Regions from separate parts of the Paenibacillus sp. FSL H8-0548 genome, predicted to be linked through region 2. Evidence: riboswitches for the same ligand, from Rfam matches in the RefSeq annotation. Region 2 holds a riboswitch; each other region holds the start of a gene.
The links. Region 2 has a riboswitch for ZMP and ZTP ahead of rpiB (ribose 5-phosphate isomerase B). Riboswitches for the same ligand answer to the same signal wherever they lie in the genome.
Positions count from the first base shown of each region.

Region 1: another riboswitch for ZMP and ZTP. It lies ahead of MHI37_RS25090 (tetrahydrofolate dehydrogenase/cyclohydrolase catalytic domain-containing protein); the one in region 2 lies ahead of rpiB (ribose 5-phosphate isomerase B).
Region 3: another riboswitch for ZMP and ZTP. It lies ahead of MHI37_RS01655 (DJ-1/PfpI family protein); the one in region 2 lies ahead of rpiB (ribose 5-phosphate isomerase B).

Region 1 is NZ_CP152049.1:5,844,435-5,852,488, reverse strand. Features, by position in the region: gene MHI37_RS25095 (5'-nucleotidase C-terminal domain-containing protein) at 1-3,308, shown strand, start outside; gene MHI37_RS25090 (tetrahydrofolate dehydrogenase/cyclohydrolase catalytic domain-containing protein) at 3,415-4,260, opposite strand; ZMP/ZTP riboswitch at 4,327-4,405, opposite strand; gene MHI37_RS25085 (hypothetical protein) at 4,563-4,841, shown strand; gene MHI37_RS25080 (YitT family protein) at 5,139-6,005, shown strand; gene MHI37_RS25075 (hypothetical protein) at 6,079-6,639, opposite strand; gene MHI37_RS25070 (SLC45 family MFS transporter) at 6,683-7,885, opposite strand; gene MHI37_RS25065 (glycerophosphodiester phosphodiesterase) at 7,882-8,054, opposite strand, start outside.
Region 2 is NZ_CP152049.1:6,949,358-6,957,411, reverse strand. Features, by position in the region: gene prmC (peptide chain release factor N(5)-glutamine methyltransferase) at 1-106, shown strand, start outside; gene MHI37_RS29335 (carboxymuconolactone decarboxylase family protein) at 719-1,156, opposite strand; gene MHI37_RS29330 (RNA polymerase sigma-70 factor) at 1,291-2,163, opposite strand; gene spoIIR (stage II sporulation protein R) at 2,353-3,120, shown strand; gene MHI37_RS29320 (L-threonylcarbamoyladenylate synthase) at 3,245-4,306, shown strand; gene MHI37_RS29315 (manganese efflux pump MntP family protein) at 4,427-4,972, shown strand; gene MHI37_RS29310 (low molecular weight protein arginine phosphatase) at 5,110-5,688, shown strand; ZMP/ZTP riboswitch at 5,760-5,841, shown strand; gene rpiB (ribose 5-phosphate isomerase B) at 5,940-6,383, shown strand; gene MHI37_RS29300 (TIGR01440 family protein) at 6,426-7,031, shown strand; gene glyA (serine hydroxymethyltransferase) at 7,112-8,054, shown strand, end outside.
Region 3 is NZ_CP152049.1:356,420-364,473, reverse strand. Features, by position in the region: gene MHI37_RS01675 (copper amine oxidase N-terminal domain-containing protein) at 1-367, opposite strand, end outside; gene MHI37_RS01670 (bifunctional cystathionine gamma-lyase/homocysteine desulfhydrase) at 497-1,633, opposite strand; gene MHI37_RS01665 (cysteine synthase family protein) at 1,635-2,558, opposite strand; gene MHI37_RS01660 (MDR family MFS transporter) at 2,841-4,319, shown strand; ZMP/ZTP riboswitch at 4,542-4,621, shown strand; gene MHI37_RS01655 (DJ-1/PfpI family protein) at 4,679-5,251, shown strand; gene thrS (threonine--tRNA ligase) at 6,241-8,054, opposite strand, start outside.

The DNA.
Region 1 (8,054 bases), 1.1 Mb from region 2:
GTGTCGAGATAAAAACAGGCGATGCTTTTGACGGCAATATCGTTGGTGTGATTCAGTACGCAAGCGATCTGTACAAGCTGATGCCAACGGAAACTCTGCCTGCTATTATCCGCGGTACAAATACGCAGAAGGTAACGACGCTTGTCCCGGACCCAAGCAAGCTGACCATCGCTACCTTTAACGTGGAAAATTTCAACGCAGCGGAAACGGATAAGGCTGACAAAATTGCTTCAATTATTGTAACGAACATGAAGAAGCCGGACATTATCGGGTTGATGGAGGTTCAAGATAATGACGGGGGGACGGATTCCGGAAATACGGATGCTGCTCAAAGCTTCAAAGCGCTGATCGACGCGATTAAAGCGAAGGGCGGTCCCACTTACGCTTACACGGATATAGCACCTGAGAATAATAAGGATGGCGGAGCGCCTGGAGGCAATATTCGAGTTGGCTTCTTGTATAATCCGGACAGGGTAGATCTTGCTGAAGGCAGCGAAGGCGACTTTGCCTCTACGATTAAAGTAAATGCAGTCGGTGGACTGACTCAAAATCCTGGACGGATTGGTTCTGCGGACGCTTCTACATTCGCTTCCTCCCGCAAGCCGCTCGTAGCAGAATTTGTTTTCCAAGGAAAACGTGTCGTTGCTATTGCTAATCATTTGAACTCTAAAGGCGGAGACGGCAAGCCTTGGGGCGATATTCAACCTGTTGTACGCAGCAGCGAAGTGCAGCGTGCGAAGCAAGCGGAAGCTGTTAACAGCTTCGTTAAGGAATTGACGACGAAGGCTCCTGAAGCAAGTGTCGTTGTATTGGGAGACTTTAATGATTTCCAATTCTCCGGTACGCTGAACAAGCTGAAGGGCGCGGAATTGACTAATCTGGTTGATACGCTGCCAGTTGCTGAACGTTACTCCTACATTTATGATGGCAATTCACAAACGCTGGATCATATTTTGGTAGATAACGCTGCTGGCGTCAATGCAGAAATTGACGTTGTTCATGTCAATGCGGATTTCTCTACTCAACAAGGTAGAGTGAGCGATCATGATCCGCTTTTAGCGCAGCTGGATTTGTCAGCTAAGGAGGATGCTCTTTATCCGCTCACGATTTTGCATACGAATGATACACATGCGAATTTGGATACAACCAACTCGCCAAACAACGTTCTTCGCCGTGTTACTGCGATTAAGGAAACGAAAGCAAGCTCGACGAATCCGATTTTGGTTGATGCAGGAGATGTATTCTCGGGTACGCTGTATTTCAACAAATATTTGGGGCAAGCGGATCTTGCGTTTATGAACTTGGTTGGCTACGATGCGATGACCTTCGGCAATCATGAGTTTGATAAAAACTCCGGCGTGCTGGCAGACTTTATTGGCAATGCGAAGTTCCCGTTCGTATCGTCCAACGTGAATTTCTCGAAGGATGAGATTTTGAACGCGATGTTCAAGGACGAAATTAGCTATGATGCCAAGGATGCAACGATTTATCCTGCGATTGTTATGCAGGTGGATGGCGAAAACATCGGATTGTTTGGTTTAACTACGGAGGATACCGCAAATATAGCTTCTCCGGGCGATGTCACATTCGATAATGCCATTGTTAAGGCGTTGGCAACAACAGCAATGCTGGAGAAGGAAGGCATAAATAAAATTGTGGTGCTTTCGCATCTTGGTTATGATGCGGATCTTGAGCTAGCTAAAGCGGTAAAAGGCATTGATATTATTGTTGGGGGCCACAGCCACACGCAGCTGGATCAAGCTGTAGTCGACCATACAGATCTAGATGCGCCGAAGCTAATCGTACAAACAGGAGAAAAAGGACTGTTCCTCGGCAAGCTGGAAGTTATGTTCAACAAAGCAGGCATTCTGACTAGATGGAACGAGCAATTGATCTCGGTCGATGGGAAAACTGGCGATGTGTATAACTTTGCAGAGGACGCGGAAGCCAAGATTATGCTTGAAACAGACTATAAGCCGGGCATTCAGGAGCTATCGAATCTTGAGGTCGGGAATACAGAAGTAGTATTGAACGGCGTTCGTGCTGATGTGCGCTCTATGGAAACGAACCTCGGCAATCTGATCGCTGATGGTATGCTTTATGCAGCAAAAGCAGCGGGTACAAATGCTGTTATCGCACTGCAAAATGGCGGTGGTATCCGCGACTCTATTAACGCAGGCCCGATTACACAAGGGGAAGTATTGACTGTGCTTCCATTCAATAATGATCTGGTTACGATCACTTTAACCGGGCAAGAAATTAAGGATGCAATGGAGAACGGCGTTTCTACCATTACTACGACCAAGGATGGCCGCTTCCCGCATATTGCAGGGATGAGATTTGATTATGATTCAACGAAGCCGGTCAATGAGCGGATCATTCGTATTCAGGTGAAAAGCGGCAGCAGCTATGTGCCACTGGATATGAATAAGACCTATGAAGTAGCGACAAATGCATTTACAGCCAAAGGCGGAGACTTCTACGCTTCTCTTGAGAAGGCGTATAATGAAGGGCGCGTAAACCTACTGTATTTGCCGGACTATGAGGTGTTTACAAACTATATTCAGAAGCTTGGTGCAATCACGGCAGCAACATCGGCTGTTGAAGGTCGAATCGTTGATTTGAAGGGCAGTCCGATTCCAGATGGTGGAACAACACCAACACCGACGCCAGCGCCAACGTCGCCTCCGACTTCAACACCAACACCGACGCCAACGCCGGTTCCGACACCGACACCAGGCGGTAACGAAGGTTCGTCGCCGAAGTTTAGCGATGTTGGCAATCACTGGGCAGCACAAGCGATTGAAGCAGCTGTAAAGCTGGGCATTGTTAGCGGTTATGGAGATGGCACTTTCCATCCTAAGGATAACGCGACAAGAGCAGAGTTTATAACGATGATGGGCAGAGCATTTAAGCTTGAATCGACAGCGGGTACGCTTAATTTTGCTGATGCCGATCAGGTTCCAGCTTGGGCGCGCTCCTTCTTTGCGCAGCTTATCGAGGATAAGGTGATAGCAGGCTACGAGGATAACACGCTGAGGCCATCCAATAAGCTAACACGCACTGAAATGACCGTTATGCTGGTTCGTGCACTCGGCATCAAGGTTGATCCGAATGCGAAGCCATCATTCGCGGATACAAGTGACATTCCGGCATGGGCAAAACCATCTATTGCTGCTGCACAGTCTGCCGGACTTGTTGGAGGAGTAGGAAACAATCGTTTTGCGCCACAAGTAAATGCAACAAGAGCAGAGGTGGTTGCACTTATTTTGGCAGCTTTGGATCATATGAATAATGCGCGCATATAAATAACCTGAGGCGTCCCTTTCCACCCGTAAAGAGTGGTTAGGGACGTTTTTTATATTGAAGAGCGTGAATTTGCGGTGGAAGAGTGAATTGAAGCGCTAGATTACTCTAGTGCAGTGCTAGTTTTTCTGCGGCGGCGACTGTATGTTTGAGCAGCATCGCGATCGTGACTGGGCCGACACCTGCCGGCACGGGGGTTATAGCGCTGGCTTTAAGCAAGCAAGCCTCATAATCTACATCGCCAACGTTCCCAGCATTGTAGCCGGCGTCTAGGACAACTGCTCCTGAGCGTAGCCAGTTCCCTTGTATGAACTTTGGCTTGCCAACAGCGGCGACGATGATATCTGCGAGCCCGACCATATCTGCTAAATTCAAAGTTTTCGAATGGCAGATTGTGACCGTAGCGTTGCGGTTAAGCAGCATTAGAGATACAGGCTTGCCGAGAATGGGGCTTCGTCCAATGATGACAGCGTGCTTGCCTTCAATCGGGATGCGATAATAATCAAGGATAGCCATTATAGCGGCTGGCGTACAGGATGGATAGTCAGCATAGCCAAAAGCATTTTGAGCAAAGCCTAGTGCCGTAACGCCGTCGACGTCCTTGTGAATGCTTATCGCTTCAAAAGCAGCTCGCTCATCAATTTGATGCGGTACGGGATGCTGCAATAGGATGCCATGAACGAGCGGATCTTCGTTGAGCTGTGAAATGACAGCAATTAGCTCCTCAGTCGAGGTAGCTTTATCCAAATGAATGCGCCTTGATGTGATGCCAAGCCGTTTGCAGGCGTTGCCTTTCATTCGTACATAGGTTTCAGAGGCTGGATCTTCTCCTATGAGAATCGTTGCTAAGCAGGGGATGATACCCTGAGCACTTAATGCTTCAATTTTAGCTTTGAGTTCATCCTTGATCGACTCTGCTACACGTGCACCGTCCAAAATCAATTTGTCTGTCATCTTTTACCCCAGCTCCTTCGAATGGTCGTCGAAAAACATAAAAAGGCAAGGGGGATATATCCCCCTTACCTTTGCCCAGGCGTACGGCTAATATTCTGCGCGCTTCCTCATGGTTCCCCATGCTCCGCCAGTTACGCACAGCTTTGAGATGCTTCTCTTATTTTAACAATAAAAGAGAGAGAAAACGAGTACTCTCAAAAATTGGGTTCCATTTTTTACAAAATGCTTAGCTTCTCTACCTAATAAAGATGAAATGAATGTGGTATAATGGTACGAGCAATTGAACTAGGAGATGACTAACGATGAGTGAACAATTGAACGAGCAAGAGCAATTGCAATACATTGCAAACAAGACGAGTGCGGATGAGCAGCTGATCAAGCTTGTATTGAAGCATGAGCATGCCTTCATCAATGATGCGAAGGAAGATAAGAACGGTGAGGTCGACATTGATGGAGACGAATTGGTTGATTATGTACTCAGTCGTCCAGATGTTAAATCGAACGAGCTAGTCGTTGAAGCTATTTTGGATGCAGAGATGGACTACCTTATGGATAAGGGACTAGCAGGCTACGTGGACTAAAATAGAGAAATTCAAAGACTCATGCCGCATTTATTCCGGTATGAGTCTTTTATGTCTTGTGAGGTCTCATATATGACATATCTATGTTATCAATCTAGTTTTTGAGTGGTTTAAATTCCTTTTAGTACCATTTTAAGCGGAAACCGCTCTTTTATATGTGAGGTTTAGTGTTGTTTTAGGAGGGGAGAACAGTTTTCTCTGCCAAAACATATAGCTGAAATGCACACTTTTTTTGAAAAAGTGCCATTTTTGTGCTAAAGTCAAAAGAGAGATTCAGAAAAAACGGAGGTAAGGCTGTTGGCGAAGGCACATAGAGGGTTATCGACTTTAGAAATTTTTAAACGGTTTATATTCATTTCGATTGGTTCAATTCTTATGGGTCTTGCCTTGGAATTGTTTCTTGTGCCGAACAATGTTATCGACGGGGGCATCGCCGGTATTTCTATTATGTTGGCTCATTTAACTCCTCTCCCTCTGAGTGTATATTTATTTATCGTGAACGTGCCTTTTCTTATTCTTGGCTATAAGCAAATTGGGAAAACATTTGCAATATCCACGCTGTATGGCATCATCGTAATGTCTGTGACGACATCATTCCTCCATCATGTACATGCATTCACAGAGGAGAAGCTGCTCGCTGTATTGTTCGGCGGTCTTATTTTGGGAGCAGGTGTGGGTCTGGTTATTCGTTTCGGAGGCTCGCTGGATGGTGTGGAAATCGTATCGATTCTAGTCTCGAAGAAGCTTCGTATGCCTGTCGGACAAATTATTATGATTTTTAATGTAGTTATTTTTGTTATCGCGGGTTTTGTGTTTGAATGGGATTCAGCAATGTATTCGATGTTCACATACTATATTGCGATTAAACTGATCGATATCGTTGTAGAGGGACTTGATGAATCGAAATCAGTCACTATTATTTCAAGTGAGTTCGAGGAAATTTCACAGGCAATTATCGATCGATTAGGCAGGTCGACAACCTTTATTCACGCGCGCGGGGGCTACTCGAAAGAGGAAACGCAGATGATTTATTGCGTCGTTTCTCGTCTGGAGCTGGCAAAGCTTAAATCCATCGTGCAATCCATCGACGAGAAGGCATTTATTGCCATTGAGCATGTGTCGGATGTCATGGGCGGCGGCTTCAGTAAAGGCAGTATTCACTAGAGTTATAACGATAATAATCCGGCACCGGTGTCATAAGACGCCGAGCCGGATTTTTTTTGAAAATAGCCTAGTTCTATGTATGCTGCGATTCCGCGAGAAAATCCGTTCTGTATTTGTGCAAGGGCCTGTCATCCCAAATTTGAACTTCGATGTATCGTTCCGGCCCTTGATCACCATTGGAATTCCACTCTTGAGGCCAGCCGAACTTGTGTATTACATCCCAAATCTCACCCGCCGTATATATCTGACCCCGATATGTCTTGCCGTCATTATAGCGCATAGTAGGAAACAAATCGCCGTAAGTAAAGCTGATGGTATTCGGATCAAACTCCGCTAACGCGATTTGAAGCTCTCTGCCGTTAGGGTACCAATCGAGCAGCCACGGACAGCTTCCTAAGGTCATGTAATGAGGGAGGCCTCGTACCGGCTTGCCGCCTTTATGAATAAATAGCTCATGTGCTTGTAATTCAAGGCTTCGCCGAATTTCAAGGTAATCTAATGATCTTTTACTCGCAAAGCCCTTGCTCTGCAGCCTTATTTGTTCCAGAATTCGCTCTGCGTCCACTGGCGCGAGATCTGACAAATTGCAAAAAGGCCCGGTTGATTGATCGAAGTAATGATAGAGAAATGACATGGTTCAAAGCTCCCGCCTCTTCATAATTCACTTCTGGATATGTCTAAACGCTTGTTGTTGCATCCGTCTTCATTGCTGTCCGTGCCAACCCCTTATCCTTCACACATAGCAGGAATAGCAGAGCAATGACCATGCCGCCCGACGAAACGTAAAATAATACCGAGTAATCAAGCAAATCAATCAAGGCGCCCATCAAAGGCGGAGAAGTGATGGCAGCAAGCGAGGCGAACAAATAATAGATGCCTGTGCGCGTGCCGATGCTCTTCTCCTCTCCAAGCGAGACAATAAAGGGATATGAGTTAATGTTAATCATTGCCCAGCATATGCCGCCACACAGAAGCAGCACGCGCAGTGGGAGCAAGGCATCTACGAGGGAGATAGCGGCAAAAATAATAATAAGCCCAATGACGCCTATCGTAATAATCAGCTTCTTGCCATAGCGATTCCCTAATAAGCCGCTTGGAATAGCCGCAACCACAAAGGCAAGCGAGAAGAACGCAAGAGAGAAAGAGGCCTCACTCTCGGATAGCTGCAAATGATTTTTTCCGTAAAGGGTGAAGAAGGCTTCAACGCCTTGATAGGAGAGAAACCAGAAAAAGATTGCACATAGCAAAAAAATAGTAGGTCGGTTCCATTGTCCCTTGAAGGAAATTTTAGTTTTCTCCTCGGCAGGGGCATACACGAGGGTATCTCTTTTTTCTTTGATCGCATATAAGAGAATAGCTAAACAAATAAGTGTCAATATGGAAGCGGATAGAAATGGAAGCGAGGAGTGCTTATCATACAAATAAGAGCCTCCTGCGAAGGCAATGATAGAGCCAATCCCACCCATAAAGTTAATGACGCCATTAGCTTGTGTCCGTTTGCCTTCCTTCGTTATATCAGGCATAAGCGCGACGGTGGGAGAACGGTATAGGCTCATCGATAAATTCATAAGAACCATAAATAAAACGAGCGTTAATAAGCTGGTATGCCAAGGAATAAGCGCGCCAAATAATGCAGCGAGCGGCATGCCGATAAGGAGATAAGGCATTCTTTTGCCCAGTTTACTCTTCGTACGGTCGCTGCGGCTGCCGATCCATGGCTGTAGGAACAAAGCAAAATAATTGTCGATAGTCATCATGAACCCAATGAGTGCAGTGCTTGTCAAAAACTTTTCGAGGAAAAAAGGGACGAAAGCGTTGTAGAGCGCCCAGGTAATGCTGATGCTGAAAAAGCCAAATCCGAGCAGCCAAGCTTTTTTCATCCTTTGATTGCTCCTCTCCTTGTCAGGACTTCAACTAGACGGTCGGGATAATCCGTAATAATACCGGCTACGCCTGCGTCGATAAGCCGTTCCATTTCACTCGTTTCGTTAACGGTAAATGGATGGTAAGCAATGCCGTGAGCAGATGCCTCTGCCGTCCATTCTGGTG
Region 2 (8,054 bases):
GGCAGATATGATGCGTGCTATGGGCCACTGGGATGATATCCGAATCATTAGCGATTACGCCGGCATCGAGCGACATGTGATAGCAATTCAGTCGCAGCGCGCCTAAGAATAATATAACCTGTCACAGTGTCATCCTATCGTATTGCCAGAGAAAAGAACCTTAGGCCACTTTAGCGGCCTAAGGTTCTTTTCTTGAAATATAGGGGAGTATATCATTTCACCATACGATATCTATATTTCTCCGGAATGAAACGCGCCACCGCCATAAGGAAGGCGGCAGCCGTTTCACCTTGGTTAATTTCCATAGGAATCTCCAACTAGATTTGCAGCATTATTAGCTGCGTACGACCTTAAATTTGCTATACCATGCACTAAAGTCCTCGCTAGTTTAAGGGGAAGCAGCCTACACTGCACTTCGTACAATAGAAACCTCACATGAGAGCTGTTTCAGACGGCTACAATGTAATTCTGCAGTAGAATTAGCTCCAAATCAACAAATATCGCTCTAGACTAGGCATTCTATTGCACAAACTGCAGTGTTCGTGGTCGAGTCAGGCGAGTAACGTCGATTACGTTGTACAAAGTGCAACGCAGCCTCGTCCTATTGCGCTATTTCATAAATGAACCAATCCAACTAGATAAGTCGAACTAGAAATTTACGTATTGGACGCTGCGCGAAAAGATCATTCTTTAGCGTCGCGGTTGCAGCTGATTGCCGTTACTCCGGCATCATATTCGTACTGATCGCGATCCGGTTCCAAGCATTGATGGTGATGATGCACATGATGATTTCACCGATCTGCTTGCTGTCGAAATAACGGGCTGCTTCATCGTAGACGGCATCCGGCACATGCTCCTTTGTAATGATGGTTACCGATTCCGTCAACGCAAGCACTGCCCGCTCGGCAGGCGTGAAGTACGGCGTGTCGCGCCAAGCGCTCAAAGCATAAATCCGCTGTTCGGTTTCGCCAAGCGCTCTTGCATCCTTGGTATGCATATTGATACAAAAAGCACAGCCGTTGATTTGTGATGCGCGAATTTTAATTAGCTCTCTTAGCTGCTTGTCGATGCTGGTCGTTTCCAAATATTTTTCCAATCCAGTCATGGCCTGATAGGCAGCGGGCAATTCTTTCGCTATTGCGGTTCTTTGTGTCATCCTCTTCAATCTCCTCTGTTATCTGATTAAGCGGCCTCTTCAGGCTGCCTTAAGTTCCTTCATCATCTAAGACAAAGTATAGCCCGAGATTGTGACAGACAATGCGTGGAAGTTTTAACTTCTCACCAAATAGCCTATAGAAGTCCGACATGAACCAGCTTGTCCGGATTCAACAAGACGAAAATTCGCTCGAGCTTCTGCTCATGCTCATTCAGCTGGAAGCTGATCACGCTTTTTGGCTTATTATCGCTCATAATGATGAGGCCAGCTTGTCCGTTAATGACAGCAAATTGGTGGCCGTCCCCCAGGAAGCTTCTCCTTATTACTCCCTGTAGAAAAGCGATCACGCGGGCTCTGCTAGTGATCGCGAAGATGGCAGCATGCACTTTACCTCCGCCATCAGCGACCAGAATAGCCTCTTCCGTCAAAAGAGCAATCAATTTATCGAAATCGCCTGAGGCTGCAGCCTCCATAAAGGCGGCAACAAGCGGTGCGGCCTTTACCGAGTTTGCAGGAAGCTTATTCCGCTCGAGCTGAAGCTTCCCTTTAGCTCTGCTGAAAATTTTACGGCAATTGGCCTCTTTTAGCTGCAGGCATTCCGCAATTTCCGTGTAGTCGTACTGAAGCGACTCTCTAAGAATGAAGACAGCTCTCTCGGCGGCTGACAGCTTTTCCATCATGACAAGCAGTCCATAAGAAAGCTCTTCATGCGCTGCATAAAGCTGAGCAGGGTCCTGCTCGGCAGAAGCAATATCCGGCTCGGGCAGCCAATGACCGACGTATACCTCTCGCCGCTTGCGTGCCGATTGCAGGGCAGTAAGGGATCGATTAGTGACCATTCGGACTAAATACGCTTTTTCGTTGCTGATATTAGAGGTGTCTAGTCCGCTATAGTCGGCAAATACGTCCTGAACTAAATCCTCGGCCTCGCTGAGCGAGCCGAGCATACGATAGGCAATGGAATGGAGCAGCGGTCGATATGTCGTATACATGCTCTCGAAACTCATCAAATGATCCGTCCTTCTCTCTTAAAAATATAAGATTAAGCTTATGGCTGTTATTATACCGTAATCACTTTTGGAAAAAAGATAGATTAGTAGGTTTATATAGTAGAGCTGCTGGACATAATGACGGATAGATACGTTCCGGGACGCAAGCAGACGCACTGACGGGTGCGACGAGAGGGGCTTGTGTGTATGTCCAGCAATTATTCGATTCATTCCTATTCTAATGTTACAAAAACAACTCATTCTCATTCCAAACGTTCCAACCGGCTTGCTTATCGCAACTCATATGGATTTATCATTTTTGCACTTATTCTCTTAATTATGAGCTGGGAATCCCAGCAAATGGACGCTGCTGTCGCGAGCAGTCATATTCCGCAGGAGGCTATCCGCCTTCGTATATTAGCAAATTCCGATAATCCCGCGGATCAAGTGGTAAAACGCCTTGTGCGGGATGAGATCGTTAAAGCGATGAATAGCTGGGTTACCGGTCCTCAAACGATCGAGGAAGCCCGTCAAAGCATTATCGCAAATATGGCTGAAATTGAACGCATTACGGCAAAGGTGTTGGAGAGCCGCGGGTTTAGCTATGACTTTTCCGCAGAGCTTGGGATGGTGCCATTCCCGACGAAAATGTACGGCGATCAGGTTTATCCAGCCGGTGATTATGAGTCGCTGCTTATTACCTTGGGCGAAGGCGGCGGGCAAAATTGGTGGTGCGTGCTATTTCCTCCGTTATGCTTCATTGATGCTGTGAGTGGCGAGGCATCCGCGGCTCCCGCAGGGGATACGGTGCAATCGGCAGCAGTGGTGAAGGCAGATCCAGCTGTGGAGAAAGCCACCGCGCTGCAAGCTTCCAAAGAGGATGCGGCACCTGGCGGAGAAGCACCGGAAGCAAAGTTTTTTCTCTGGGAAATGCTTAAGTCCTTGATCGACTGGATTAAATCGTTATTTTCATAAGAAACGGCAGCTGCAGCTTCAGTTATGAAGGGGCGGCTGTCGTTTCTGCTCGTTTACGGACGCATATGCTATAATAGCGAAAGAATGGACAATTTAATTATATAGCAAGGATTGAATGATAGAGATGACGATAACTAAAATATGGCATGTGAAGAAGGCAGCGGATGAGCAGTTAAGTACTCAGCTCACAGAGGCTGCTCGCCAGCTAAGAGAAGGCGGACTTATCGCATTTCCGACGGAGACGGTCTATGGTCTTGGCGCGGATGCGAGGAGCACGGCTGCCGTTGAGCGGATATTTACGGCAAAGGGCCGTCCATCGGACAACCCGCTTATCGTCCATATTGCGGCACGCGAGCAATTGGACGAGCTTGTGCTTCCGTATCCGCCGCTCGCGAAAGTGCTTATGGAGCATTTTTGGCCGGGTCCGCTTACGATTGTGCTTCCTGTACGGACAGGGGCGCTCTCGCCGCTTGTGACCGCCGGATTGCCGACCGTAGGCATTCGAATACCGGATCATAGAACAGCGCTTGCTCTGCTTGCGCAAGCCGGCTGTCCGATTGCAGCTCCGAGCGCCAATCGCTCGGGAAGACCGAGCCCTACTTTGGCAGAGCATGTTCTAGAGGATTTAGACGGCAGGATAGACGGAGTTGTTGATGATGGGCAGACGGGAGTTGGCTTGGAATCAACTGTCATCGAACTTACTGGCCTTGACGCGATACGTATATTGCGCCCGGGAGGAATTACACGTGAAGCGCTGCAGCAGGCGGTGCCGGATGTAAGCATCGATAGCGCAAATGAAGCGGAGCCTGAGTCTGCGCCTCGTTCTCCGGGGATGAAATATACGCATTACGCTCCGCAGGGGGAGCTGGAGCTTGTGCGGGGGGAGGCGGGTGCAGTTGTCTTCTATATTCAAGAGCAGGTTGCAGCGGCGAGAGCACGCGGCGAGGTAACGGGCGTTCTCGCCTTTGATGAGCGACTTGGAAGCTTTGATGCGGATCGTCTATTATCTTTGGGCAGCGAAGCGGAGCTTGATGCCGCTGCTCAGAGGCTGTATGCTGCATTGCGAGTATTTGATGGCGCAGGTGTGCAGCGGATATGGGCGGAAGGCTGCGAGGAGGATGGAATTGGCGCAGCTTTAATGAATCGGCTGGTTAAAGCAGCCGGTCATCGAATCATTCGCGTATAAGCAGCTTTTTGCGCAGCAGTACAGCTTGTATGATCAGTAGTATGTTTGTCCCTAATCCCGCATATGTTGGATATAGACTATGCGCGGACATGGGGGAGATCGGCTGTGGTAGATGCACATATGCAGGCAGGGCAGTTTTTGACGCTGCTCATTATAGCGTTGGCTCTGGGACTTGATGCATTTTCGCTTGGACTCGGCATTGGTCTGAAGGGCATACGCTTGTTGGATGTTTTGAAGCTGGGAGTCGTTATTGCCTTGTTCCATGTGTTCATGCCGCTAGCTGGGATATATACCGGACAGTACGTAGGCAGCTTGCTTGGAGAAGTAGCGACGACAGCGGCAGGTATCTTGCTGGTTCTGCTCGGTGGGCATATGATTTACAGCTCGCTGCGCGGGGAGGAAGTAAAATCGTTTGATCATCAATCGTTGTGGGGCTTGCTTGTGCTCTCCCTTAGCGTCAGTATTGATTCCTTCTCGGTAGGTATTACACTTGGAATGTTTTCGGCTAATATGTGGGTGACGGTATTGCTGATTGGCTTGCTTGGCGGACTTATGTCGGTGCTTGGCTTGCTGCTCGGGCGAAAGGTAAGCGGCAACCTTGGCGAATATGGCGAAGCCATTGGCGGAGGGGTTCTGTTTGTTTTTGGCATATTATTTATTTTTTGAAATATAGGAAAGTATATCATTCCGTCATACTTTCTCTATATTTCTCCGGAATGAAACGCGCCACCGCCATAAGGACGGCGACAGCCGTTTCACCTTGAAATATAGGAAAATATGAGGGTGGAAAAGGGGTTGGCAGTGTGAAACGTATCTTATTTATTTGTACCGGCAATACATGCCGCTCACCAATGGCTGAAGCCATGCTTCGCCGAATGGCTGCTTTGAGGGGCGTTACTATTGCTGTGCGCTCAGCTGGCATATCGACCATTGATGGCCTGCCAGTCTCGTCGCATGCGGCAGAGGCGCTTAGGCAGCGGGAAATTGAGCATAAAAGCACCTCATTAGCATTGACAAGTGAGGCCGTTAGCTGGGCTGACCTTATTTTGACGATGACGTCCAATCATAAGCGAGGGCTGCTGCAATGGTATCCGGAAGCGGTGGACAAGGCCTATACACTTAAGGAATATTCGAATATGGATGCAAAGGTGCTTGCCGATATTGAGGAGCTGGAGCAGCTTTATTCGGAGCTTCACATGAAGCAGGCGCTGGGTCAGAAGCTGTCAGCATCCGAGCGAAGCCGTTTGCTTGAGCTGGAGCAGCGTATTCCAAGCTTCGATATCGTTGATCCGTTCGGGGGCTCACAGTCTATTTATGACAGCAGCGCACACGAAATCGAAGCCGCGCTGGTGAAGCTTTTGGACAAGCTGACAAGAAGATAAATACACGAGTGCCTATGTCGATAAAGATTGATTTTTTGAAAGACTTCGGCTATTATAAAAGAATAATATACGGTTTCCGATGTAACTGGCGACGGAAGTGGGTTAACCACGGTGGAGCATCGGAACATACGGCCGGTCGCCTGGGCAAAGAGCAGCATGCTAATTAGCATGTCATGCTCTTTTTTCGTCTTTTTCTGCAAAAATAGGTATACTAGCACTGTAATGTGTTATTTCGAAGGAGGTCTTTTACGTTGAAAATTGCCATTGGTGCCGATCATGCAGGCTACCGCTTGAAGGATGAGGTCGTACCTTTTCTTTTATCGCTCGGTCATGAGGTCGAGGATGTTGGCTGCAGCTGCGATCAATCCGTTGATTACCCAGATTATGCATTGCCCGTATGTGACCTTGTAACGAGCAGCAAAGCAGAACGCGGTATACTGATTTGCGGCACAGGAATTGGCATGTCGATTGCTGCCAACAAAGTACGGGGTATCCGCTGTGCACTAGTGAATGACATGTTCTCTGCAAAAGCAACTCGCGAGCATAATGATACGAATGTATTAGCACTTGGAGAACGCGTTATTGGTCCAGGAGTCGCTTTGGAAATTATTCGTATTTGGCTCGAAACACCGTTCTCGGGCGGCGAGCGTCATGTTGCCAGAGTAAATAAAGTAAATCAAATTGAAGAGCAATAGATTGTCCATACCTATGCCATACCTAAGCAGGAGGCCGTCGCAATGAGTGAAAATGGCAACGTACAGCTTGGAGTCATTGCAAAGCAGGTAGAAACGATTGTTCGAGAGCTTGCAGCTGCAGGCAGCATTGCTGAAAATCAGCTGCTTGTCATAGGAGTAAGCACCAGCGAGGTGCTGGGGCATCACATTGGTACAGCTGGAACAACCGATGCAGCTGCACAAATTTATGCAGGCGTGGATGCTGTGCGCAGAGAAATTGGCTTCGTGCCGATGTATCAATGCTGCGAGCATTTGAATCGCGCTCTTGTCATTGAGCGTGCTGCCGCTGAGAGATACGGACTTGAGATCGTAGGTGCGGTTCCTGTTCCGAAGGCTGGCGGATCAATGGCAGCCTATGCCTATCGTCAGCTGGTGTCTCCTTGCTTGGTTGAGGCTGTACAAGCACATGCGGGCATTGATATTGGAGATACGTTCATCGGTATGCATTTGAAGCGGGTTGCTGTACCCGTTCGACCTTCTGTTCGCCGGATCGGCGAGGCTCATGTGACAATGGCGATCACGAGGCCGAAGCTGATTGGCGGTTCCCGCGCAGTTTACGAGCTGCAAACGAATATTACTGCAGAGCAATCTGCGGGTTCATGTGAATAACGATGTTTAAATCTTAATGATTAGTTTTATAAGTATTTATTGAAAATATAAGCTTTCTAACTATGAGGAGGAATATTCAGATGGAAAATTTACGTAAGCAGGACCCTGAGGTACTAAAAGCGCTAGGACTTGAGCTAGGACGTCAACGCGATAACATCGAGCTTATCGCATCTGAGAACATCGTTAGCGAAGCTGTATTGGAAGCAATGGGAAGTGTGCTTACGAACAAATATGCAGAGGGTTACCCAAGCAAACGTTTCTACGGCGGCTGTGAGCATGTTGATATCGTAGAGGATATCGCTCGCAATCGTGCGAAAGAGCTGTTCGGAGCTGAGCATGCAAACGTACAACCGCACTCCGGCGCACAAGCGAATATGGCGGTTTACCTTGCAGCCTTGAAGCCTGGTGACACTGTGCTCGGTATGAACCTGGCGCATGGCGGTCACTTGACGCACGGCAGCCCGGTTAACGCTTCTGGCTTGCTTTATAATTTCGTAGCCTACGGCGTGCAGGAGGATTCCTTCACGATTGATTATGAAGAGGTTCGCAAACTTGCATTCAAACACCGTCCTCGTCTGATTGTTGCTGGTGCAAGTGCATATCCGCGTACAATCGATTTCGAAACGCTTGGCAAAATTGCGAATGACGTAGGCGCATTGTTCATGGTTGATATGGCTCATATCGCTGGTTTGGTAGCTGCGGGTCTTCACCCAAGCCCAGTACCGCATGCACACTTCGTAACGACTACAACTCACAAAACGCTTCGCGGACCACGCGGCGGTATGATTCTTTGCCGTCAGCCTTGGGCAGCGGCGATCGACAAAGCGGTATTCCCTGGCTCACAAGGCGGCCCTTTGATGCATATTATCGCAGCAAAAGCCGTTGCTTTCGGAGAAGCGCTTAAACCGGAATTCAAGCAATATGCGACACAAGTAGTCAAAAATGCTAAAGTGCTTTCTGAGGAGCTTGTTGCTAAAGGCTTCAACATCGTATCCGGTGGAACAGACAATCACTTGATGCTGC
Region 3 (8,054 bases), 760 kb from region 2:
CAAAGACATTTCCTCGTACATTAGCTACCTTCGCAGGAAGCTTTACGTTTTTAATATACGTGCCAATGACCGCGTCGCTGTTTTGTGTAAGGTGAACGGTAAGCCCTTCTCGGATTAATAAAATACCTTTTGCGCTGGCATCCCACTCTATCGTTGCTTGCAATCCTTCCGCCAAAGCTCTGACCGGTACCATCGCAATACCGTTCGATATATAAGGTGCTGCGGCAAGCGTATGCGCGCCGCGGTAATCAGTCGATTGATTACTGCCGATTTGAAATTTTACTGGGACAGAGGAATGAGCAGCAGCACTATAAGAAACCCCTCCAGGGGCTATTCCACTTAAGAGTACGGCTGTCGTAAGAGACACAGTTACTAGGCTCCTGCTTATCTTTCGATTTAAGGTCACTTTTCTACCATCCTTTTTCGTTAGTCATTGGGTGCGTACATTAACTAACGAACAAAGGACCCAATAGGTTGCGAAGCCTCAAGCAGCTGGTTACGCTCTCAAGCCCTGCTCCAAATCCTCAATGAGATCTGCGTAGTCTTCAATCCCAACAGATATGCGAATCAGTCCATCAGTAATGCCGAGCTGAGCCCTTCTTTCAGACGGAATAGAGGCATGTGTCATCTGGGCTGGCACAGATATGAGGCTTTCAACAGCTCCAAGACTTTCCGCTAGAGTAAAATATTTCAATAGCTTGATGACCCGCGATGCATTGTCTGCACTGCCAACATCAAATGATATGATGCCCCCAAAGCCCCGTGCCTGCTGCTTCGCAAGCTCATGCTGCGGATGGCTCGGAAGCCCAGGATAGTGGATGCATAAGACCGCATCTGAGCCCGACAAATAAGAGGCGATTGCCCTCGCATTCTCTTCGTGAGCCTCCATTCGGAGTCCCAGCGTCTTCAAGCCGCGCATAAGCAGCCAAGAATCCTGGGGACCGAGAACTGCTCCCGTTGCATTTTGTACAAAATGCAGCTCTTCGCCCAGCTTCTCGCTATTGACCACCGCCAAACCCGCAACGACATCGCTATGGCCGCCGATATATTTCGTTGCTGAATGCAGCACAATATCTGCTCCAAGCGCAATCGGGTTTTGCCAGTACGGTGTACTAAACGTATTATCGACGATAAACAGCAGCTTCCTATGCTTTGCCCATTCGCTGATTTTGGCAATGTCAGTTACTTTCAGCAGCGGATTCGTAGGCGTTTCCACAAACAGTGCCTTCGTGTTCGGCCGAAGCGCCTTGTCGAGCTCTTCTTGCTTGGTTGTATCGATGAAGGTTACCTCGATGCCAAGGCGGCTCAGTACCCTCGTCACGATACGATACGTCCCCCCATACACATCATCCGTTAAGATAATATGATCACCTGAGCTTAACAGAGAAAATACGGCATGGATGGCCGCCATCCCCGAGCTGAATGCAAATCCTCTTACGCCTTCCTCCAATTCCGCTACATACCTCTCAAGTGCATGACGAGTTGGGTTTCCGGTGCGTGAATACTCATAGCCCTTATGAACGCCGATATCATCCTGCTTATAGGTGCTGACCTGATAAATGGGTATGCTTACCGCACCTGTATGCGGATCAAAGGGATTACCCCCATGGATTAGCTTTGTTTTTCTGCGCAGCTTAAACACCCCCGCCATAAATTTGTTTACTTAAGTAGCGCTCGCTGCCATCGGGAAAAATAGTTACAATTCGGCTGCCAGGCTTTGCACCATGTGCCTCAATCAATGCAGCATGCAGAGCAGCTCCAGATGAGCTGCCTACCAGCATACCTTCGAGCTGCGCCAGCTCCCCCACTCTAGTAAAGGCATCCTCATCCTTAATCGTATGAATGGCATCGAAGTAAGTGCTGTCCATAAATGGAGCCAGCTTCTCAACGCCGATTCCCTCCGTCCGATGCGGACCTGGCGCACCGCCGCCAATAATCGAGCCCTCTGGTTCAACAATGACCGTCTTTATATTTGGATTCTGCTCCTTCAAATAGATCGCCGTGCCCATAAAGGTTCCACCCGACCCCGCTCCAGCTACAAACACATCAAGCTCACCGGCCAAATCATGCCAAAGCTCAGGACCGAGTGTTTTATAGTAGGTTAACGGGTTAACAGCGTTTGTGAACTGCCTCGGTGAATACGCCCCAGGTATTTCCCTCACAAGCTCTTCAGCCTTCTGAATGGCACCGGTAATACCAAGCTCTGAATCCGTATTGACAATTTTCGCGCCAAGTGCCCGCATAAGCTGCTGCTTCTCCACACTGAATTTCTCTGGGACGACAAATATCGTCGATATGCCCCGCCCAATTGCAGCCAAAGCAAGTCCTATCCCCGTATTCCCGGCGGTAGCCTCAATAACAGTGCCTCCCGGCTGCAGCTGTCCGCTTGCTAGTGCATCGTTCAGAAGCTCCACGCCAAGCCGATCCTTGACACTGCCCCCTGGATTTTTATATTCAAGCTTTGCATAAAGTTGTACTCCTTCCGGCAGCGCAAACCCCTTAAGCTCAACTAGAGGTGTATTGCCAATAAGCCCGTGGACATTTTGATACTTAGCCATCTGTTGTCCCTCCCACGATATCCTATTCCTCTCATGCTCATTCATGGCTAGCCCTTTACCCTTCATCATATGAAACGGCCATGCTTCGTGCTCATGCCTCGGCCCTTCCGAATAGTGTTATTAAGCAGTTGTTGCTTGTCATTCATTCCTAAAAATACAGCAAATCATTTCTATCGCTTTATACAATATTTCAATTATAAACAACTATTCCGATATGTTATCATGACTTTATATCCTCAATCTATTCGGAAATGAGTAAATATGTTAATCATAGGAGGCTGAATGTTGTCAGCAGAACTAACCGAAAAACGGAGTGAGCCACTTTATGCCAAAGCATCATTTTGGCCTGCGCTGGCGACGCTCTTTTTTGGCTCATTTGTAGGCATGTACCATGTCGTTTCACTCAATGTATCCCTGCCAGGTTTTATGGGCATTTTTCATACCGATTTGGGGAAGGTGCAATGGATTATTACAGGCTTCTCGCTTGCCTGCGGCGTAATAGCTCCCGCCAGCGGCTATGCAGGGGATCGATTCGGAGGAAAACAGGTCTTTCTCTTTTGTCTAGCCGGCATTACGATTACGTCCGTCTTATGTGCCTTATCATGGAATATCTATGCGCTTATCGCTTTTCGTATTTTACAAGGTATTTTCTGCGGACTCATTCAGCCCGTATCACTTGCTTTAATCTACCGAACAGTCCCGCCTGATAAACAGCCGCTGGCTGTGAGCATATGGTCGTTCTCGACCATTCTTGAAACGGCGCTGGCTCCTTCTGTAAGTGGCTGGCTGCAGGGCTATGATTGGCACCTTATTTTTCTAGTGACCGTACCGATTGGCATTTTGGCCCTAATTATTGGCCATCGCATTCTTCCATCCAGTCCTATAAACAAAGAGACTAGGCTTGACCGTATAGGACTTGCGCTCGCTGCTCTTGGCAGCCTGTCACTCCTGCTGCTGTTTGGAAATATATATGCTTGGGGCTGGCATTCGGCAGCTTTTTGGCTATGCCTGACTGTTGGTTTAAGCAGTGCAGTTCTGTTTGTTATCCATCAATTGCGGACAGAGGCGCCCTTGCTCCAGCTTCGCTTGTTTCGCAATCGGACATTTACGGTAAGCTTAATTATTTCGCTTATTCTCTCTGTTGCGCTTTATTCAGGTATTTACTTTGTTCCTTTATATTTGGCAGAAATCCACTCACTCAGCTCCTTTCATATCGGCCTTCTGTTCTTGCCGGGAGCTGTTTGCTTAACCTGTGCCACCTTCTTCTCCGGTCGCTACTATTATAAGCTTGGCCCTGCGGTGCTAGCCCTTGTTGGCGGTTCTATTCTTATTATTACAACGTATCTGTTCAGCAGGCTGCAAATAAGCACAAGCCTGCTGACCATAATGATTATTCTCGCTATTCGCAATACAGGAACGGGCCTGGCGCTGACGCCCGTGACCAATGCCGGGATGATGGCGATTCCAAAGGAGCTGTCCGGTCACGCCTCCGCGCTCATTAACTGGCTGAGACAAATCTTCAGCGCGATGGCGCTCGGCTTGTTTACATCGTTATTTTATGCCCGGCTGGCTGTTCATCAGGCTCGGATTGGCGAAAGCCCCGCTGATTATAAAGCAGCCTATACGCTCGGTATTAATGATGCCTTCTTATTCTCAGCTATTATTATTGTGTCTGCGCTGCCGCTTTCTTTGCTGCTTCGCAAGCCGGCAGCTGGCAGCGCAAAGAAGACTAAGGCTGAGGCCTTTCAACCGGACAGTTGATAGAAAGCTCAGTCTTCGCATAAGCGCCCAGAAAATGGCATGCTTCATTGTCCTATTCAGCGCGCTCCACTTGCTTCCATTCTCCCGGTATTTGGACGCATAGGCAGCCTCATTTTTCATTGAGTATGACAAAGTATTACTTTGTAATATCATGAGTTATAGGCGAGCACGCCTAAAAAAGCTTTGATTTATTTGAATATTCTCAATATAATAAAGTAAATATTTGGTATGTGTAACTGGCGCTAACGTGGAGAACCACGAGGAAGCACATATTCATACTGTCGTACGCCTGGGCAAAGTGTTTGATCATAGATCAAATGCTTTTTTTATTTTATAACATGGAAGGGCCGGTGCTTAAGATGAAGATGGCTTTCATTCTGTTTGATCAAATGACTACTTTAGATTTTGTTGGGTTTTATGAATCGGTAACGCGGCTCGGGATTGTAACAGCAAATGAGAACATATCGTGGGATTTTTGTTCAAACAAGGATCAAATTACGGATGATCGAGGCTTGACGATTAAAATCAATCATGTTTACCCTGACCTATCAGGTTATGATGTTGTATTTATTCCCGGCGGTATGGCAACAAGGCAGCTTCGATATGATGCTGAATTTATATCATGGATTCAAACAGCGCGTGATGTCCAGTATCAGGTGTCGGTCTGTACCGGAGCTTTAATTTGGGGTGCTGCTGGTTTTTTAAAGGACAAAAGAGCGACAACAAATCCTTCTGCCTATGAGCTGCTAGAGCCCTATTGCTCTGAGGTCGTTAAAGAACGTTACGTAAGAGATGGGAACGTATTCACAGGCGGAGGAGTTTCGGCTTCGATTGATTTAGGTCTATTTTTCATAGAGTCTATTACGAGTGGCGACGTGGCTAGGCAGGTGCAAGAAAAAATGGACTATCCCTATTATAAAGCTGGGGGTTAATAGGTGAGGCTGCTCCAAAAGTGGTATGCTCACTAATAACATAGCTCGCTATTAGTGAAGAAAATTTCAAAAAATAGCGGTGCAGGAGTTAATTCCTGTACCGCCAATAATTTCACCTCATAAGCGCATATATGTGCTTATCGTGCAAGAATGCCCGCTCTCTGTGGCATTAAGCGCCTATGTGTGCTTATCGGCACGATGTGACCATCTCCCGCCAATAATTTCGCCTCATAAGCACATATATGTGCTTATCGTGCAAGAATGCCCGCTGCTCTATCGCATTAAGCACCTATGTGTGCTTATCGACACGATGTAACCATCTCCCGCCAATAATTTCGCCTCATAAGCACATATATGTGCTTATCGTGCAAGAATGCCCGCTGCTCTATCGCATTAAGCACCTATGTGTGCTTATCGGCACGATGTGACCATCTCCCGCCAATAATTTCGCCTCATAAGCACATATATGTGCTTATCGTGCAAGAATGCCCGCTGCTCTATCGCATTAAGCACCTATGTGTGCTTATCGGCACGATGTGACCATCTCCCGCCAATAATTTCACCTCATAAGCGCATATATGTGCTTATTGTGCAAGAATGCTCGCTGCTCTATCGCATTAAGCACCTATGTGTGCTTATCGGCACGATATGACCATGTCCCGCCAATAATTCCACCTCATAAGCGCATATGTGTGCTTATCGTGCAAGAATGCCCGCTGCTCTAGGGCATTAAGCACCTATGTGTGCTTATCGATTGAATTGGTTCATTTATGCAATAAATAGCCTATTATAGTCCCATATTCGTTGTTTTAGAGCTAATTCTACTGCAGGATTACATTGTAGACATCTGAAATCTCCCTCATGTGAGGTTTTTATTGTAAGAAGTGCAGTCTAGGTGGGGTATAGATATCAAACTTATACTTGCCTCTATACTTTAAAAAAAGAGAGGCTAAGCGCCTCTCCCTACCCTTGACTTATTGCAATCATCCTTATAATTTTTCCTCAATTTCAGCCTTTAACCGCTGCACAACCTCAAGCACCGCTTGCGTTCCGAGGTCGCCTTCGCCGCGTTTCCTAATAGCAGCTGTATGCGCATTTTTCTCATTCTCACCCAGCACCAGCGTATAAGGAACCTTGCTCAGTCCCGCCTCGCGGATCTTGTAGCCCAGCTTCTCATTCCGAGTATCCACCTGCGTACGAATGCCGGCTTCTGCCAGCTCTTGCTTCACCTGCAAAGCATAATCGATATACTTCTCCGAAACGGGCAGAAGCTTCACTTGAACGGGAGCGAGCCACAGCGGAAATGCTCCGGCATAATGCTCTGTAATAATACCGATGAAACGGTCGATCGATCCATAAACCGCGCGGTGAATAATGACCGGCCGATGCTTCTGATTATCCTCGCCAATGTAGGATAAGTCGAACTTCTCCGGCATTTGGAAGTCCAGCTGAATCGTTCCGCACTGCCAGCTGCGTCCAAGCGCATCGAGAATATGGAAGTCGATTTTCGGTCCGTAAAATGCACCATCGCCTTCATTTACACGATATTGAATATTTCGGCTGTCCAGCACGCTCCGCAGCGATTGCTCCGCTTGATCCCACAGCTCCTCTGAACCCATGGAATCCTCCGGTCTTGTCGACAGCTCAATCCGAAAGGCAAAGCCGAATACGGCATAAATATGATCGATCAATGCGATCGCGCGGCTTATCTCCTCTTCAATCTGGTCGGGTCTGACGAAGAGATGGGCATCATCCTGACAGAATGTACGAACACGCATCATGCCATTTAGCGCTCCCGAGTATTCATGGCGATGCACCTGACCGAATTCCGACATTCGAATCGGCAGATCCCTGTAAGAGTGCAGACTATTTTTGAAAATGAGCATATGCCCTGGGCAGTTCATTGGCTTGAGCGCATATGACGTATCGTCAACATCTGTAAAATACATGTTCTCTTTATAGTGATCCCAGTGCCCTGACTGCTCCCATAGCCGCCTATTCATCATGAACGGCGTACGTACTTCCTCATAATCCCGCTGCCGTTGAAGCTCGCGGATCAGACTCTCCAGCTCTGTACGAATCGTCATTCCGTTCGGCAAATAAAACGGCATGCCTGGCGCTTCCTCGGAGAACATGAACAGCTCCAGCTCCTTGCCGAGCTTGCGGTGATCGCGCTTCTTCGCTTCCTCAAGCAGCTGCAAATGCTCCTCCAGTTGCGCCTTCTTAGGGAAGGATGTGCCGTATATTCGCTGCAGCATTTGATTGTCCGAATTGCCGCGCCAATACGCGCCGGCTACATTTTGCAGCTTAAACGCTTTAATTCGTCCTGTTGAAGGCAAATGCGGACCACGGCAAAGGTCCACAAACTCGCCTTGCTCATAAAGCGTAATGACAGCGTCCTCCGGCAAATCACGGATCAGCTCCAGCTTGAGCGGCTCCTCCAGCTGCGCAAACAGTGCTGTCGCCTCCTCCCGGCTTACTTCCCGGCGCTCGATGGGCAAATTCTCTTGTATAATCCTGCTCATTTCTGCTTCGATAGCAGTAAGATCATCGCTTGATAACGGCTTCTCAATATCGATGTCATAATAGAAACCATCTTCAATGACAGGGCCGATTGCCAGCTTCACTGCTTTGTCTCCGTAAATTCGCTTAAGTGCTTGCGCCATAACATGTGCTGTACTATGACGGTAAACTTCAAGTCCCGCAGCCTCATCCAGCGTTACGATCTCTACTTGGCTGCTCGCATTTAGGGCATAATTCAAATCGACCAGCTTGCCGTCAACCTTGCCTGCCACTGCGTTTT